Regions from separate parts of the Desulfosoma profundi genome, predicted to be linked through region 1. Evidence: riboswitches for the same ligand, from Rfam matches in the RefSeq annotation. Region 1 holds a riboswitch; each other region holds the start of a gene.
What was found. A riboswitch is a leader RNA that binds a small molecule or an ion and turns the genes downstream of it on or off. The one in region 1 is predicted to bind cobalamin.
Positions count from the first base shown of each region.

Region 2: it holds a riboswitch for cobalamin, as region 1 does, so the genes downstream of both, cbpB (peptide-modifying radical SAM enzyme CbpB) here and cobT (nicotinate-nucleotide--dimethylbenzimidazole phosphoribosyltransferase) in region 1, are expected to answer to the same signal.
Region 3: it holds a riboswitch for cobalamin, as region 1 does, so the genes downstream of both, ACZ5K9_RS02330 (hypothetical protein) here and cobT (nicotinate-nucleotide--dimethylbenzimidazole phosphoribosyltransferase) in region 1, are expected to answer to the same signal.
Region 4: it holds a riboswitch for cobalamin, as region 1 does, so the genes downstream of both, ACZ5K9_RS05310 (precorrin-8X methylmutase) here and cobT (nicotinate-nucleotide--dimethylbenzimidazole phosphoribosyltransferase) in region 1, are expected to answer to the same signal.

Region 1 covers NZ_AP042420.1:2,660,297-2,664,503, reverse strand. The annotation lists gene ACZ5K9_RS11530 (penicillin-binding protein activator) at 1-1,268, shown strand, start outside; gene cobT (nicotinate-nucleotide--dimethylbenzimidazole phosphoribosyltransferase) at 1,305-2,369, opposite strand; cobalamin riboswitch at 2,486-2,652, opposite strand; gene ACZ5K9_RS11520 (DUF3303 domain-containing protein) at 2,688-2,963, opposite strand; gene ACZ5K9_RS11515 (cytochrome c3 family protein) at 3,151-3,603, shown strand; gene ACZ5K9_RS11510 (ferredoxin) at 3,989-4,174, opposite strand.
Region 2 covers NZ_AP042420.1:183,824-188,030, forward strand. The annotation lists gene ACZ5K9_RS00730 (hypothetical protein) at 1-184, shown strand, start outside; gene gspG (type II secretion system major pseudopilin GspG) at 594-1,046, shown strand; gene cbpB (peptide-modifying radical SAM enzyme CbpB) at 1,114-2,505, opposite strand; cobalamin riboswitch at 2,746-2,977, opposite strand; gene ACZ5K9_RS00745 (alpha/beta hydrolase family protein) at 3,005-3,844, opposite strand; gene ACZ5K9_RS00750 (Hsp20/alpha crystallin family protein) at 3,990-4,207, opposite strand, start outside.
Region 3 covers NZ_AP042420.1:530,389-534,595, reverse strand. The annotation lists gene ACZ5K9_RS02345 (molybdopterin-containing oxidoreductase family protein) at 1-98, opposite strand, end outside; gene ACZ5K9_RS02340 (DUF8180 domain-containing protein) at 126-353, opposite strand; gene ACZ5K9_RS02335 (DUF4198 domain-containing protein) at 502-1,311, opposite strand; cobalamin riboswitch at 2,002-2,186, shown strand; gene ACZ5K9_RS02330 (hypothetical protein) at 2,394-2,642, shown strand; gene ACZ5K9_RS02325 (sirohydrochlorin cobaltochelatase) at 2,700-3,617, shown strand; gene ACZ5K9_RS02320 (4Fe-4S binding protein) at 3,578-4,207, opposite strand, start outside.
Region 4 covers NZ_AP042420.1:1,208,035-1,212,241, reverse strand. The annotation lists gene ACZ5K9_RS05330 (ABC transporter ATP-binding protein) at 1-77, opposite strand, end outside; gene ACZ5K9_RS05325 (FecCD family ABC transporter permease) at 74-1,207, opposite strand; gene ACZ5K9_RS05320 (hypothetical protein) at 1,212-1,418, opposite strand; gene ACZ5K9_RS05315 (SAM-dependent methyltransferase) at 1,415-1,942, opposite strand; gene ACZ5K9_RS05310 (precorrin-8X methylmutase) at 2,007-2,696, opposite strand; cobalamin riboswitch at 2,840-3,027, opposite strand; gene ACZ5K9_RS05305 (FAD-dependent oxidoreductase) at 3,367-4,207, opposite strand, start outside.

The DNA.
Region 1 (4,207 bases):
TCAACGCCTATGGCGCCGAACGCTTGGTTCCCTTTTTGCTCTATCGCCGCACCCAATTGGCGCCACCCACAGGTCGTCGAGACGCCTTGATGCGGCTGATGTCCCAGTACCCGCAACACCCTGTAACCCGAAGTATTGAGGAAGAGCTTCGCGGTGTCATGGGGCCGCTTCCCCCGGCGGATCCTCATCGCATCGGATGTATGGTGCCTTTGAGCGGCCCGCACAGCGCCCATGGCCGGCGGGTGGTCAAGGGGTTGGCTCTCGCCCTCAAACATTGGGAAAAAATGTTCCGCGGGTCGCCGGCCCGGTTGATTCTCGCGGACACGCAAGCCAACCCCGATGTGGCAGTCAATGCATTGAACCAGTTGGTCAAGGAAGAAAAGGTCTTCGCTGTTCTCGGACCGCTGAGCCACAAAAGCGCCGAAGCCATCATGCCCTTGGCCAATGAGTACGGAATCCCTGTAATCAGTTTCACAGAGAAGCGCCGAGTCAGCTCGCCTGCCCCTTTCCTTCTTCACGCCTTTGTGGACCACCAGGACATGATCGGGGCTTTGCTGGCTTACTGTCGTCATGTCCGCGGATTCCAAAACTTCGGCGTGCTTTATCCCGAGGAACCGTACGGGCGGGCCTTGAAAGACCTCTTTGTCCAAAAGGTTCCGGAACTCGGTGGCAAGGTGCTGGTGGAATCATCCTACCCGCCGGGAACGACGGATTTTAAAGGCCCTCTCCAAGCACTAGCTCAGTACGCTCCCAAAGACTACGGCGGCGGAGCGGAAGCCACCCTCGACGCCGTCTTTATCCCGGACGCCGCCCAAACCATTGCTTTGATCGCTCCACAACTGCCTTATTACGGCGTTGTCGGCGTGACGCTTCTGGGCACAAACCTTTGGGAGGAAAAATCCTTGGTGTCCGCGGGCGGTGTCTATTTGGAGGGAGCCCTGTTTCCGTCGGCCTTCCAAAGAGATGCTTCAGGAACGCCGGATCCGGTCCAGGAAGCATTCGTGAAGGATTACCGCGAGACCTACGCGGAAGATCCCGACTTCTTAGCCGCCCAGGCCTACAGCGCCACTCTGCTCGTCTTGCAGGCCCGGGAACAGGTCCTCAAGGAAGGCCGCCCGGATCGCATGCGGCTCAGACAATGGCTCCTCCAGCTCGAGCTACCTAACGGCCCCTTGGGCCCCATGCGGTTTGCTCCCGACGGACACATGGAGCGGACCTATCCCATTCTGCAAATCACCGGGGGATCTTTGGTGCGCGTGGACCATTAGGCACCTGGCTGGAGATCCGGATCCATCGAAAAAACGTTAATGACCGGTATCCGTGACACCAGCCTCCGCGAACGTCTTGATATCCCGTAGGACCCTTGCTGAAGCTTCCACCAGACTCATGGCCAAAGCCGCTCCGGTCCCCTCGCCCAACCGCATGGACAGATCCAAGAGGGGCGCAAGGCCCAGAAGGTCAATCATGGTGGAGTGGCCGATTTCCTGGCTTCGATGGGACACAAACAGGTAATCCCGGGCTTGGGGAACAAGCCGACAGGCGATGAGGGCCCCGGCGGTCGCTATGAAACCGTCACACACCACAGGAACGCGGGCCACTGAGGCCCCGAGGACCGCTCCGGCAAGCCCGGCGATCTCATATCCCCCGACCTTGGCCAACACGTCCACGGGATCCCGTGGATCGGGTTGATTGACGTTCAAAGCCTTTTCCACAGCTCGCACCTTTCGAGCCCACGCGGCGTCGTCGATACCCGTCCCTCGGCCGGTGAGTTCGGCCACAGACTTTCCGCTGAAGGCCGCCACAATGGCCGTGGACGGCGTCGTGTTGGCGATACCCATGTCTCCTGTGCCGATGAGACGGTAGCCTTCCTCCTGGACGGCGGCCGTGACAAGGCGAGCTCCTTCCACAATCCCGCGGACAGCTTCCTCCCGCTCCATCGCCGGACCGCGTGTCATATTGCGTGTGCCTTTCGCGATCTTCCGGCGAATGACACCCCAGTCTTCAGGAAGATCCGAGGCCACGCCGAAATCCACCACCCGGACGTCAGCCCCCACATGATCCGCAAGAACATTTATGGAGGCCCATCCTCGCACAAAGCTGTAAACCATCTGAGCCGTCACTTCCTGAGGATAGGCGCTGACCCCTTCCTCGGCCACGCCGTGATCCCCGGCCATGGTGAAAATGATTTTCTTGGAAACGTCCGGTGCTAAGCTTCTCGTGATGGCACCCAGCCGAGCCGCCATTTCTTCTAAGCGCCCGAGGGACCCGCGCGGACGAATTTGAGATCGCAACCGCTCCCACGATTTCATTTCCCAATGCGAATCCACCGGGCCAATGCTTTTCATGATGCGTTGGAGTTCATCCTCCATGAGCAATCGCCTCCTGAGTCTTAGGGGTTTTGGTTCACAAAAAAAGCCTTCGAGGTCCCAAGACCTCGAAGGCTCACTTCCAGGCAGAAGCAAACGTTCGGTCTGCGCTTCGTCCGGATGGCAGGTCTTCTGACTCGCGGCTCCCTTTACTCTCCCGACCTTCCCGCTCCCCTCGGCGGAGCAGTGGTTGACTCCGGGATTTCATCCCCGCTCACAGCGCCGGCCTCGCGTGGCGGTATCGCACCGCCTTCCCTATTCTCCCCGCCGTCCCCGGGGCACCATCTCGGACCTGACCCTCCAAGTTACGGGGCTCTCGGCTTATGGCTTTTTCGAGGTACGGCGCAGCAGCTTGAGCGCCTTTTTCGTCTCCATCACCGGAACGACCTCCGCAACACCCAAATCCGTCCACTGAAACACAGCGGCCGCCAAATGCGCTTCATCTTCGGCTTCAAAAAGTCGGAAAACCCGGTGGCCTGTCACGTCGAACCATTCCCCTTTCAGGCTTGTTCCTGGAACTTCGGGGATCTGTTCCGTGCGCTGGATCACGCGGTCACGATCTTCCGGCGCATAACTGAAAATAGCCATAAAGAGCATAACGCACCTCCTTGCCCGTGCCCTGCCGCCCCTCGTTGTTTTGTGGAGTATAGCTCAAGGAGTTGACGCACTGTCAAGTGTCGATTTCGATCTTAAAAGCCTTGACGGCCGAGAAACCAGCTCACTATAATCGCGGCCGTGAAGGGAATCACAAACTCAATCGCTGACAACGAGAGGAGGTGACACAGTGAAAGGAAAGCGTAGCTTAGTGCCGCTAGTCTTTGTGGCCGTCGGTCTTTTGGTCGGGTCCCTCGTGGCCGTGGCCGCCGATGCTCCGGACGTTATCACTATGAACTCCAAGCTGTGGCCGCAGCATACGAAGGCCAATGTCCAGTTCACCCACAAGAAGCACGCCGAGGACTATAAGATCGCGTGTGCGGATTGCCACCACAAGTACGAGGGCGGCAAAAACGTTTGGAAACAGGGGGATCCCGTTCAGAAGTGCGAAGAATGCCACAACGAACCGACCATTGAGGGCGAGAAGAAGCTGCCCCCCGAACAGCAAAAACTGAATTTGAAGCTGGCCATGCATGCCAACTGCCAAGAGTGCCACAAGAAGCTGAAAGCGCAAAACCCACAGTCGAACGCTCCGACGACCTGCGTCCAGTGCCATCCCAAGAAAGAGGGAGAAAAAAGCTGAGAGCGCCGCCGGTGCCTTTCGGTGGACAACTCTTCCTCAGCGAGACGGACCGAAAACAATCCCTGATCGACTCTCACAGAGTTCGACCCCGGCTAGGGACGCGTCGCTCATGGCGCGTCCCTAGCTTTTTTATGCTGGGCCGTCGCACACGTCGCTGTCGGAGACGCCTCGCCATGCCGCCTTTGATGGTCCCCGTGCTACACCTGTGCGCTGTCGCCGCCGAGACGTTGGAACGTTTTCATCAAAATCCCCACGGCATCCCTGAGACCGTCCCCTCAGGGCATTGACTCCAGCGATCCTCTCGCGTGTATAAATCATAAAAAAAGCCCGGGGGCGAGGCCCCCGGGCTTCTTCTTACAGCCTTTTCTGCCGCGGAGTTGGTTTTTTAGACCTCTTCCACCGTGATCGCATCGCTTTCGCACACCTCAACGCAGCTCTCGCAGCCAAGGCACTCGTCTTCATTCACAGGCTCGGCCTTGCCGTCTACGAGCTCGTAGACATCCACCGGGCACACGTCCACACATTCGCCGTCGCCGGTGCATTTGTTCTTATCGACTGTCACTTTAAACATTTCTCTTCGTCCTCCTCATCTGATCTTCTGGGA
Region 2 (4,207 bases), 1.3 Mb from region 1:
CCTGTGCGATCGGTTGGAGGGAAAGGATTCGCCGGAGGTTCTTAAGCAGGCCGAAAAACTGGGAATCCTCATGGTGGAACGCGAGGTGCCGCTGCCTGCGTCTTTCATGAGCCTCGTCCGTAGCTGGGGCGTGGCCAGTGGGCTCATTAGCGCCCCTATCCCCCAAGGGTCGCAAAATCCTTAAGAGGTCTAGGACTTCAGGTCCAGATCGTCAGGACTTCCGGCTGAGCTTATCCAAAAGCGCACCCGCACCCTCTGTGGCTTTTGAGGCATGTTCTCGTGGCAACCGGCCGCCCTGGCGGATCTAGGGAGACCTCCAGGGTGATGGCGGACAAACGGTCCTTTCGGACGAATCGGGCCCTCGCGCCCTGGCTGGATCTCAGGGACGGCCTCTTGGTGTTTCCCAAGTCATGTCTCGAGAGGGCTGGGTGGGCCAATCGGTTCGGACCGGTTGTCGCCGATGCCGCACAGACCCGGGAGTTGACAGATAAGCCGGAAGACTTTACGCTCCAACGGCGGCTGGGGCATCCCCGGCGGTACCAAAGGGTTTGGGGAGGAGTCCGGGCTTTTCATCACCACAGACGAGGCTGACAATGCGCATGAAGAGGGAAAAACATAAGCAGACAGAACGGATCTGGAAGAAAAACGGTCGTGGATTCACGCTGATCGAGCTTTTGATCGTCATGGTCATTCTGGGTTTGTTGGCCGCTTTGGTGGCTCCCAAAATGTTTCAAAAGGTGGGCACATCCAAAATCAAAGCCGCCAAGGCCCAGATCGCCCTGCTCGGCACAGCTTTGGATGCCTATCGCTTGGATGTGGGCCGGTACCCGACCACGGAGCAAGGTCTCCGGGCACTGCGTGTGAACCCGGGTTTTGACACGTGGGATGGGCCGTATCTTCCCAAAGACGTCCCTAAGGACCCCTGGGGTCGGGACTATGTTTACCGCGCTCCTGGGCAACACGGAGACTACGATCTCTATTCCTTGGGTGCCGACGGTCAAGAAGGCGGAGAAGGAGAAAACGCCGACGTGGCCAGTTGGCAATAGAAGGACGGCCGGGGCCCCGCACGTGCGGGGCCCCGGCTTCATTGAAAGTCCGCGGCACCTTGCACGATCAAGCGCACCGATACGTCTCTTCGGTTTCCTTATCCCACCCGTCCCATAGATACGCCGCTTCCCGCCCATGGGCGATGACCCGGAAAGCGTAGCGCACCTGCTCTTCATAAAAACGGCAATAGGGACTGGGGGCATCGAGTCGACCTTCGACCGCCTGGACCTCTGCAGGACAGGGCGCCCCGCAGAAGTGCCGAATGGCGCACCGCCGACACGGTTCGATCTTTTCCACAATCCTGGAAGTCACCGCCTGGAAAGGACGGCTCTCCAAAAGAGTTTCCACATCGTCCCGGAAAAGATTCCCTCCCCGATACTCGGGAAACCCGATGAACTCACTGCACGGAAACACATCCCCGTGGGCCGACACCGCCAAGAAGCAGCGTCCTCCACCACACGGAGAAATGTCGCACATCAGCCGACGTCCGGTGGGGCCGACAACTCCCGCCAAGACATTAGCAAAGTTGGCCACGACGAGCTTCCGTCCGGTTCTCTCAAACAGTTCGTAGCTCCGGTCCAACGCCGAACAAAACGATTCAGCCAAGACCTCGTCGTTTGGTTTGAGCTCCATGCCCCCGCTGCGGGTGCATCGAACCGGATTGAACATGACAACACCCACGCCGGCGTCATGGTAAAAATCCACAAGTTCCGGAAGCAGCGCCACGTTTTCCCGGGTCACCGTGGTGATCACGTTGAAAGCCGGGTACGACGCCAACTGCTCCATTACCCTCACCACTTGGGAAAAAGCACCCTGTCCATGCCAGTTCTTCCGCACGGCATCCGCGGTGGCCGCCACATGGGCATCCAGGGAAATGCCGATGCCCACACCCCGGGATGTGAGGAAGTCCATGGCCTCATTGTCCAAGAGCGTGGCATTGGTCTGGACGCCGAAAAGAAAGCGGTCGCCGTAGCGATCGATAGCCGTGAACACGGCGTGCCGAGCCAGCATGGGTTCCGAACCATGGAAGATGAGCTGAGGTTTGACCCCCGGTTCTCCGTTCCGCTCGAAATACGCGAGAAGGCGTTCGAGGGCGAGGCACAGCTCCTCTTCCGTCATCGTCCGGCCGTTTCGACGCATGTCTTCCGGTAAGTAACAGTAGGTGCAATTGAAGTTGCAGCGCTCCGTCGGGTTGAAATAGACAGCGGAAGGTTTCAAGCCAAAACGGAGGCGCTGCATCTCCTCCTGGAACACCTCCCTTTGTGCCAAAAAGGATTCCAGCACGCGCCCGGAAAGAGCTTCCGCCAGCGTGTGGACTTCCACAATGGCCCAAAAGGCGCTATCGGGCTCCACAACGGCCACATGGTCCGGCATTCCGATATCGAGGATGGAAAAGCTCGGGCCGTCGCCGGTGTTGGCATAAGGGATACGGCCCGACGGTTGAACTTGGCGTTCCATTTACTTATCCTGTTTTTCTTTCTTGGTGGGGGTCAGCAGAATGTAATGGGACAGCCCCGTCTGGTCTCCCAATTTCCGACATCGCCGACGATAAGAAATGATCCGATCCACTTTTGGCATTGTGTTTTCCTCCTGTTTTTTCAAATGGTCATCGTGCGCAAGGACCGCGGACCAAAGAGAAAGCCCGGAGCCAATCCGCATCACGCCGATTCGCTCCGGGCTTCCTTTGCCATCGGTTACCCGGCATCTTGTTTTCCAGCAGGTCTTCTGGCTCTCGGATCCTCTGAAGGGTTGCGGCCTTCCCCTCGGGGTGGTCCCCGAAAGTGACCGGTCCGATCCCTCGGACCTCTGCGACCCTTCATCCCCGATTACAGCGGCGGGACCGCCACGGATTTGCACCGTGTTCCGGGATGCTGGAAAACCTCTTGCTACCATGACTTATTTTTCACGGACCGAAGCGACTGTCAAGATGTAAGTGATGGGCCTGAACCTGTAGGTCTTAAAGCTCTGGGACTTCTGCCCCAAAGAACAACCTGTGGAGGAACTCCAGCGTTTGCTGCTGATACGCGGTCCTCCCCTGCTCGGAACTCCCTCCGCAAAGCACACGACAGACAACGTCCGTCGGGGATTCCGGATCGCAATGCGTCGCCCAGGGGAAGAAAAAAGATTCCACTTGGAAAGGGATGGCGTCCTCAAGAGCTTTGCCCGACCCATAGGCGTTGCACGGGCCGGGACGGGAGCGGATGCTGACAACGGGAAGCGGCGTCAGCTTTGCCGCCGCCTCGAGCGTCTCAAGATCGGGAACGGCATCCAAAAGCACGAGGGCGTCGATGTCCGCGCCGTCTCCTTGAACTCTGACCGCCGCCTCAACACTTATGGCAGCCCCTGCACTGTGTCCACCAAGAGCTATGCGCTCCGGATCGCCTACGCCATACAACGGATCGCCGGGATCCGACGCCCTTTGCCGAAGCCAGCGGACATGATCTATGAGATTGTCGATTTGGTGGGCTTTTTCAAGAGTCGCTTCATCCACAGGGACGACATTCGGTGTGTAGGTAATGATCCCTGCACACGCATAGGATGCCGCATTGGCCATGTGACGTCCGTAATCTCTCGAAAAACCGTGGGATAAAATAAATATGGGAAAGGGAGCTCCCGGCCGCCTATCCGATCCCTTGGGGAGAAACATGGCCCCTTCAATGCGATCCCCCGCCGCTGTCACTCGAACAAAGTGAGATACCACGGCGCACGATATGTCCGCAGCCGCCGCAGAAGACAAAGCCTGACCGCACACCCCCATCCATACAGCCAACGCCGGCCAGAGCTTATTTTTCATCATCAAACCTCGCTTCGGTCAACAGGGGTTCTCTGCACGGCATAAGCCGCAGCCTGATCCCGCTGAGCCCGATCGAGAGAACGAAAAAGCGGGGGAAAATTCCCCCGCTTTCTTCCACCAAGACCGAAGGGCTTCGTTCGGCCGGAGTTTAATGTTTCACCTCGATCCTCTTGGGCCGGGAAGCTTCCGCCTTGGGAATCTCGATCCGCAAGACCCCGTCTTTGTAAACCGCTTCGATCCCCTCAGACTTCACTTCCGCAGGCAGAGAGAAAGAACGAGCGAAGCACCCATATCGACGTTCCACCCGATGGTAGGACTCGCCTTTTTCTTCTTTCTCCTGCCGTTTCTCACCCTTGACGGTCAGTA
Region 3 (4,207 bases), 1.7 Mb from region 1:
GTCACCTCATCGACGCGGCCGTTTGTAACGCGAACTCGCAAGCCACAGCCACCATGATCGAAACGAGCACAATGCGTCCGGAACCATTCCTGCGCCATGGGAATCCTCCTCGGTAGTGTCCGGGGTCACGAGGGAAGGTGTTGCCTTGCGTGCTCCAGCAGGTCATTCAATTCCGCGGATCGTTGTGCGACGGTTTCCAACGCTTCGGCCACTTCCAGGAAGCCTTCAGATCGGGCCCTCTGCGCCCACTGGCGATACGACACCTCGTGGTCCTTATTGTGATGGATCCAGTGGTCAAGGATCTTAGCCAGCTTGTCCTTCGTGGAGAGGACCGGAGCGGGAGGCTCCTCCATAGGAGCTTCCCCTCGAGGAGGCGAGTGTGGTCCATGATCATGACCGTGATGATGGCCGTGGCCGTGATGCGGATGGTCATCATGACGGGCGTGATGGTTCGGGGGATCGTGGTGGTGTCGGCCCATGTTATTCTCCCATGTGTGGGGATCACTTCATGTCGGTGGTGTGCACCCAGATAACGCCACCGATTTCCACAGGCTTCGGCGTTCCATTTTTCTTCAGCTTCCAAGAGGCTTCACTGAGGGCCGCAAAGCCCCACCAGCCGGCCCGAGGCATGGCATAGGTGAAGACGCCGTTTCCATCGGCTTTGACCACCTGAGTCACGTACGGATCGGAAGGGGCGGCCACCTTGGATGGATTATCGGGCGATTCATTGAGGTATTCTACTTCCACTTCGGCATACGGGACGGGTTTCCCCTTAAGAAGCACGCGCCCGGTAAAAACATTCCCCGTCCACAATCCGTACGGCCTCGTCAGCGGCACGATTTCCGTTTCCAGCCCGACAGGCGTGTCCCAGCCTTCTTCCAACCCCAATGCCTGGACGCAGACTTTCGTGTAATGCACAATAAACTTGTCTTCCGCCGGCTCCCAATACGGGGCCGGCTCGAGGAAGAAGACGTAGTCGCCGGGTTTTTGGATCTTGTAACTGGCTTCCCAGTAGGTCAACTCGCGATCCTGATCGGCAGATCGTCCTTTACGGGGCTGCAGGGATGGCGTAAGGTCCGTTTTCCGGCCCTTGTGAACAAAACCGAACCGTTTGGGCTTTTCCATCTCCATGTATTGGCCTTCCATGGGGTGCAGGAATTTAGCCTGAACGGTCAGGGTCTTCGGATCTTCCGACGTGACGATGTCGTCGGAGGGGAGGATGAGGCCGAAATGGGCCACGGCGGGGTGGGCGCAAAGGAGCGCGCAAAGGATGCTGGTGACGAAGACCTGAATGAAAACCTGGTGTCTCATGGCAACCTCCTCTAATCTGTCAATTCTCGTACGATAACGTTCAGGGGATTTTTCATGAGGTCTTCGTGACCGAGGATTGGGCTGAGGGGCCGTGAGCCCTTCGGATTTGGGCCTTCGATCGGAAAGCTTCGACTTTCCCTTGCCCGGCTAATGTGAAGGAAAACACGAGCTGTGTCAAGGCGAGATGGGAATTTCATGAACCAGAACCGCTCCAGGAAAGAACCTCCCTGGGATGACGGCTCCGTAGCCGATTACCGGGACGATTGTTGAGCAGGATTTCTCGACGTAAGTTTACGTCTGCGCTTTTTACGTCCAGGACAACGGTTTCGAATTCGTCTCACCACCGAACAAAAACCGAAAATGGAACGCGTCATCGCCCACCACGGCGGTATTGTGATGGAAGTTGAGGATCGAGCGGATGGGGTGGAGATGGTCGTGGGCAAAGCCGTTGAGGAGCCATGAGCGGGATGGCCGCTGCCGTGCGGAGGGTACGGGACCGTTTTGGGGAACGTCGGTGCCTAGAAAAAGAGAATGCGGCGTGTGCGGCGGCCCCCGAAGCTTTCGGGGAAAGATCCCTGTCCATAGGGCGCGGCGCCCTGCACGACACCATCTCTCAGACGAAAGGCTTAAGAGGGAGAAAAAGTTTTCTCTTGACAAGATCTGGTCTTCCGCGCTAGCGGAAGAGTGAAATTTTACTTTGAGCGGTCAGGTGCTTGCTGCTTAAAAGGGAATCCCGTGTAAATCGGGAGCGGTCCCGCCGCTGTGAACGGGGACGGTGCCTGAGAAGAAGCCACTGGTGACCCAAAGTCGCTGGGAAGGTACAGGCCACCGGAGGATCCGTAAGCCAGAAGACCTGCCTGACCGTTGGGAAACGCGGCACGGTGAATGCCGAGACGTTTCCACCGCGAGGACGAAGTGAAACTGGGTGCAATCCTTGGAGCCGGCGGCTCCAAGGATTTTTTTTTGGGAAAAGGGCGGCCCACTCTTTTCCCGGCACCACCCTCCTCATCGTTCCTTTCACCCTTTAACCGCCCGGGAGCACCGAGCCGTGTTCCCGGGTGCCCCTAAACCGGAGGATCATCATGAAAAGAGGTCTGATTGTCTATGTGACCGGCGGTGGAGAATTGCAGGAAGACAGTTGGGGCGCTTATGCCTGCATGGATCGCTTCGGCGCTCATGCTGTGGGTGTCGCCCGAAGCGAATTCGAGGTCGCCGAAAACTGGTGGAGGATGCTCACCCGGGGCATGCAGGAAATCCTTTGTGTGCGAGCGCGGGTGGACAGCGAGCAAGGCATGACCCTTCTCGGACCCCCCCTACGCATTTGTGGCTGAAACGGGAGATGTTCTGCGAGCTCGGCTTTGTCTTCCAATCACAGGGAGGAATCGTTTATGGTGCGGCGTTTCGAGAATAAGCGATACGTTCTTCTCGGTCTCTTGGGGGTCGTCATTCTCTTTTTCGGAACCTTGGGGGGAAAACAGGCGATGGCAAAGCATGCACCGACGCGTGGGCCCAAACCGGCCATTCTTGTGGTAGCGTTCGGAACTAGTGTGCCCGAAGCCCAAAAGGCCTACGACATTGTCGATCAACGCATTGGAGAGGCTTTTCCTCACATGGAAAGGCGCTGGGCGTACACGTCTTCCATCATCCGCACAAAACTCCGCGCTCAAGGGAAAACCATCGACTCCCCGGAAACCGCCTTGGCCAAGCTCATGGAAGACAATTACACCCATGTGGCGGTCCTGTCCTTGCACGTCATTCCCGGGGCCGAATTCCATGATTTATACACGAACGGTCGCCTTTTCGCGCAGATGGTGGGAGGCTTCCAAAAAGTGACATTCGCTCGCCCGTTGCTCTCTTCCGCTGAAGATATGACGGAAGTGGTCCAGGCCATGGCGGAAAGTGTTCCCCGAGAGCGTCGGCCCGAAGACGCGGTGATTTTTATGGGGCACGGGAGTGAGCATCACCCGGCCGATGCCATCTACACCGCCATGGATGCCTACTTCCAGAAGCATGACAGACAGATGTTCCTGGCCACTGTGGATGGATTCCCCCGGTTTGAGGACGTGCTCGCCGTGCTTGAGAGTAAACGGGTCAAGAAAGCCTACTTGATGCCCTTCATGGTGGTTGCCGGGGATCATGCTCGAAACGATATGGCGGGCGAAGATCCGGACAGTTGGAAGTCACAACTCAAGGCCAAGGGGATGACGGCGGTCCCCGTGTTTCGCGGCATGGGGGAGATCCCGGCCGTGGTGGACATCTGGATCCGTCACTTGCGCTCGGCAGTAGAGGCCCTAGGAATCCCGTAACTGCAAGGGACATCGGCCACGCATTTGCCGCACACATCCACAAGAGGCAGATCGGTGAAGTGGCGGTCGGTGGCCAACAGTTGAGCGTAGCACTGATGGCGATCGAAACCCTCCATTGTGAGGGCGCCATAGGTGCACCGGTGGATACACGCCATGCAGGCATGGCCGCGTTTGGCCAGACAGTGTTCCTCTCCAGGGCGAGGCGTCGGTTCCATGGGTTTTGAGGTGACCAGGCTTCCGAGACGCCCGCAAGAACCCTGCGCCGTGATGAGCTGATGATGGAGGCCGAATGTGCCGAGGCCGGCGATATAGCCGAGATGCTTGTGAGACCACCGGCTCACGAGGCGTTTCTCGTCGAAATTGTGCGTCGCCGGTGTGACGGCGCATTCATGGCCTTGCTCGGCCAGATGCTTTTGAACGGCCGAGCAGATTTCCGAAATAAGAGTGTTTGTGGCGACGTAGGCTTCGGCCCAAGATCGAGAGGCATACGGAAATTCGCGCCGGTTTTCCCTTGCGAGGTCTTCGCGGAAAGGGAGAAAAAACACGATGACCGAGGCGGCGGAAGGCAGCAGATCGTGAGGCAGGGCGTG
Region 4 (4,207 bases), 1.5 Mb from region 1:
GACCCAATCGTCACGTCAATATCGTGAAGAACCTTTCGATCCGGATAGCCGCAATGGACGTGTTCGATCTGGATCACAGAGCGACAGCCTTTTTTTTGTGCACCAGAAGGTAGGCGAAAAAGGGTGCCCCGAGGATGGCCGTCACGACCCCAAGGGGGATTTCCCGCCCGCCGGAAAGTATCGTTCGGGCGAGGGTGTCCGAGATCAGCGTGAGCAGGGCGCCGAGGATCATGGAGGCGGGCAGGAGGTGCCTATGGGCGGGCCCGAGACACAGGCGGGCCACATGGGGCACCACCAACCCGACGAATCCCACGACACCGCTGACGGCCACAGCGGCGGCCGCCACCAGGGAAGCCGCCGCCAGAAGACGTCGACGCACGGTTTCCGTGGCCACCCCGCTTTGAAAAGCCACGGCGTCTCCAAGGGCCAAAAGGTCCAATTCCCGGGCGTACACAAAAATGATCCAGGAGCCGACGAGCAGATACGGGGTCACGGCGAGCACATGACGCCAGCTCCGCCCTGCCAGGCTGCCCATGATCCAAAACACGATGGTCGAGAGGGATTCTTCGTGAAGGCTCTTGAGCAGGCTGATGCAGGCCGACAGGAATGTGGAGACAATGATCCCGCCGAGAACCAAGGTGGTGGGATGGATCTTGCCCTGAAGTCGGCCCAGGAGCATCACCACGCTCAGGGCCCCGACGGCACCCCCGAAGGCCGCCACCGGCAGCAGACTCATGCCCGCCAGCTTCCAGGACGCCCACCCGAAGAGGATGGTCACCGACGCCCCGAAAGCCGCCCCGGTGGAGACGCCCAAGGTGAAAGGGTCGGCCAGGGGATTGAGCAGAATGCCCTGATAGACGGTGCCGGAAAGCGCCAAGGCGGCCCCCACGACCATGGCCAGGACCACTCGGGCCAACCGGAGGTGGACGAGGATGTATTGGGCCGTGGCGGCATCTGCAGTTCCGGGGTTGGGGGAAGACGAAGAAAGCAAAGGGCTGACGGCGCGCCACAGGGCACCGGCGTCTATGGGAAAGGGTCCCACGCTGACGCAGAAGACGGAAATGGTCGGAAGAACACAGAACACCGCGGCCCAGAAGAAACGCCGCCTCCGCCGCTGCCTCTGGGACAGGGGCGGAACAGAAGCGGCGAGGCCCGGATCGCGGGGCATGGAAAGATCCGCCGTGGGGTGCGCTTGTGCGGGGGCCACCGGACTATTCCCCATGGGCTGCCGTCGACCGGCCGGGTTTCTTGACGATGAGAAGGGACAAGTAGTGGGGGGAAAGGTTCTGTAACGCGTGGAAGTCCCTGACCACCACCTGGCCCTCCAAGCCGCATCGGCTCACAAAGCACACGGAATCTTCCAATCCCAGATTCCGGATCTGCTGGAGGATTTGAGGGAACTGCTTATAGGTTTTCATGAGGACCACGTTGTCGGAGAATGGAAGGACCTCGGGGAGCCGTTCCCCCCCTTGGCCCCGGAGATGACCGTCAGGGTTTCTTCGGCCTCCGCCAAAGCGACCCCGGCGCAGGCCGCCGCCGCCTGGTAGGATGTGATCCCCGGGACGATCTCCACGGGGACCGAGAGCAGACGATGACGAATCTTTCGCAAAAGATAAATGAATGTGCTGAACGTCATCGGATCGCCCAAGGTCAGGAAAGCCACGTTCACGCCCGCAATGAGCCGTGCCGCCACCGTGTCGCAATTGGTCCGCCAGGCCTCTTCCAGGCGGTTCTTGTTGAAGGTCATGGGAAAATCCAAGAAATCCACGGGGACGCCTTCGGGAAGATGCTCCCGGACGATCTCCAGGGCCAGGCTGTAATCGTTGGATGACGACGACGCGGCAAACACATGTCCGACACGGCCGAGGACTTTCACTGCCTTGAGGGTGAGCAAGTCCGGGTCTCCGGGACCCACACCGATGCCGTAAAGAGTTCCCAGCATGGGGATCTTCCTTTCTCGTTAAAGCTGACGCCGGAAATGGCCGGCCTGCCGGAAGACTGACCGTTCACGATCGCTCATTTTCATGACGGCCTGAACCACGGGCCAATTCCAAGAGAGCATGGAGGATGGCCACGGCCACAGGGCTTCCCCCTTTGCGGCCGAGCACGGTGATGGACGGCACCTCCCGGCATTGCCACAAGGCCTGCTTCGCCGTATCCGCCTGCACAAAGCCCACGGGGACGCCGACGACCAACGCCGGGCGGATGTCCTCCTGCGCAATGAGGCGGAGGGTTTCCAACAGGGCCGTCGGGGCGTTTCCGATGGCCACGACGGCTCCATGGAGTTGTGGTCCAATGCGGCGAAAAGCGGCGGCGGAACGGGTAAGGCCGTCCTTTTCCGCCGCGCCTTGGGAGTCGGGGTCCGATGCCGGGACCTGGACGGCGTTGCCGAACCAGCCGAGTCGCGTTGCGGAGAGCCCCACGAGAATCATCCGCGTGTCCACAAAGATGGGAACCCCCCGCCGCACCGCGGCGCATCCCTCCTCGACCGCCCGTTCATGAATGCGGATAAGCTTCGCGAATTCAAAGTCCCCCGTTGTATGGATCACCCGGCGGACGATGGACCACTGATCCCCAGGAAAACTGTGCGGCCCCATTTCCGCATCGATGATGCGAAAACTTTCCTCTTCGATAGCCTTTCCCGCCGAAACGAGCGCAGCCGGCCCATCGTTCGGTTCTTCGTGTGCCCCCTTCATACGCCGCCGCTCCTGAGCAACAAAAAAATCCTTGGAACTTTCTCGTTCCAAGGATTGCACCCTGTTTCCTTCATCCCCATGTTCGCGTCAGGACCCATTCCACGAAGTCCATCCGCGGGGAGAGGCCTTTGCCATCGGCATCTCTTCCCTCATGGCGTCAGGCAGGTCTTCTGGCTCACGGATCATCCTCATGGCCGCCCTTCCCATCCCATGGTCATGGGACAGTGGGATTCTCGGCCTTCGTCCCCGTTCACAGCGGCGGGACCGCGACGGAATTCCACCGTCTTCCCTTTTGAACCCGCATTCGGGTACCTGACCCCTCCGTCTTGTCAGAGAACAATGCCTTGCCGCTCTTGTAGAGCAAAGCTGTGGGACCGTCAATAGTGGAACGGCACTCCCATGTCCTCAGCCCCAGCCACGGCGCGCTGAACCGTTTTCCGTGGGCCGCTTTCAAACGATGAGCCCTCGCCGACGCCCCTCGTCTCGGGCCATCCACATGCCCCCGGGGAAGATCGGACGCCGCATCCGGCCGGCCGGAGATGTCTTCGTCGGGCGCCCTGGACGCGGCGTCCTCACCCGTGACGCAGTCATCCCCCGTTTTTCCGGGGGTGCGGAAAGGTTTTCCCGAGACCGGGGGCCTGCTGTGGGACAGGGGTTCGCCGAGACAGGCTCAGCCGTCCTGATGTTCACGGTCTTCCAAACGAATCATCCCTGTCTTCTTGATGGCCGCGACCCCCCCTTGAACGTTCACCGCGTTCATGATCCCGGCCGCGCGCAACTGGAGCAACGCTTCGTAGGAGCGCACCCCGGAATTGCATACGACGAAGAGCCGCTTGTTTCTGGGGACGGCATCGAGCCTCTCGGTCAAGGTTTCCTGAGGGATGTTCAGCCAACGGTCTCCGAAGGCTTGAACAAAAGGTGCGGCGTTTCGGGGGCCGCGCACATCGAGGCAGACCACGTCCGGGCCGCCGTCCTGAAGAAAGCAGGTTTCGAAATCGTCGGGGTCCGCCGTCACGTTGTAGCCGTCCAGGATGTTTTCCGCGGTGTTTCCCAAGGCGTTCACAATGTCCATAGCTGCGGCGAAGGGAGGCGTGTAGGCGACTTCGAGGTTGGACAAATCCTCGACCGTTCCGCGACGGGCCAAAAGAGCCGCCACGGCGTTGATGCGGCCGACGAGCGCGTCGCCGTTTCGGCTGACCCCCTGGATGCCGAGAATCCTCCGAGTCTTACGGTCCACCACGAGGGCCAAGGTCATGAGATCTTGGGTCGGATAGAAGTGCGCCCGGTCGGCTTGAATGACCAAAGCCTGGATCGCATCGTAGCCCTCCTCTGTGGCGGTCTTTCGGGAAATGCCCGCCGTCGCCACCGCCAGATCAAAAATCTTGACGGCAAAAGAGCCGACAGAGCCTTCGAACCGCGCACAACCGCCGGCGATGTTCGTCCCGATGATGCGCCCTTGGCGGTTGGCCAGGGACCCTTGGGGGAAGTGAAAAGGCTTGCCCGTCACCAGG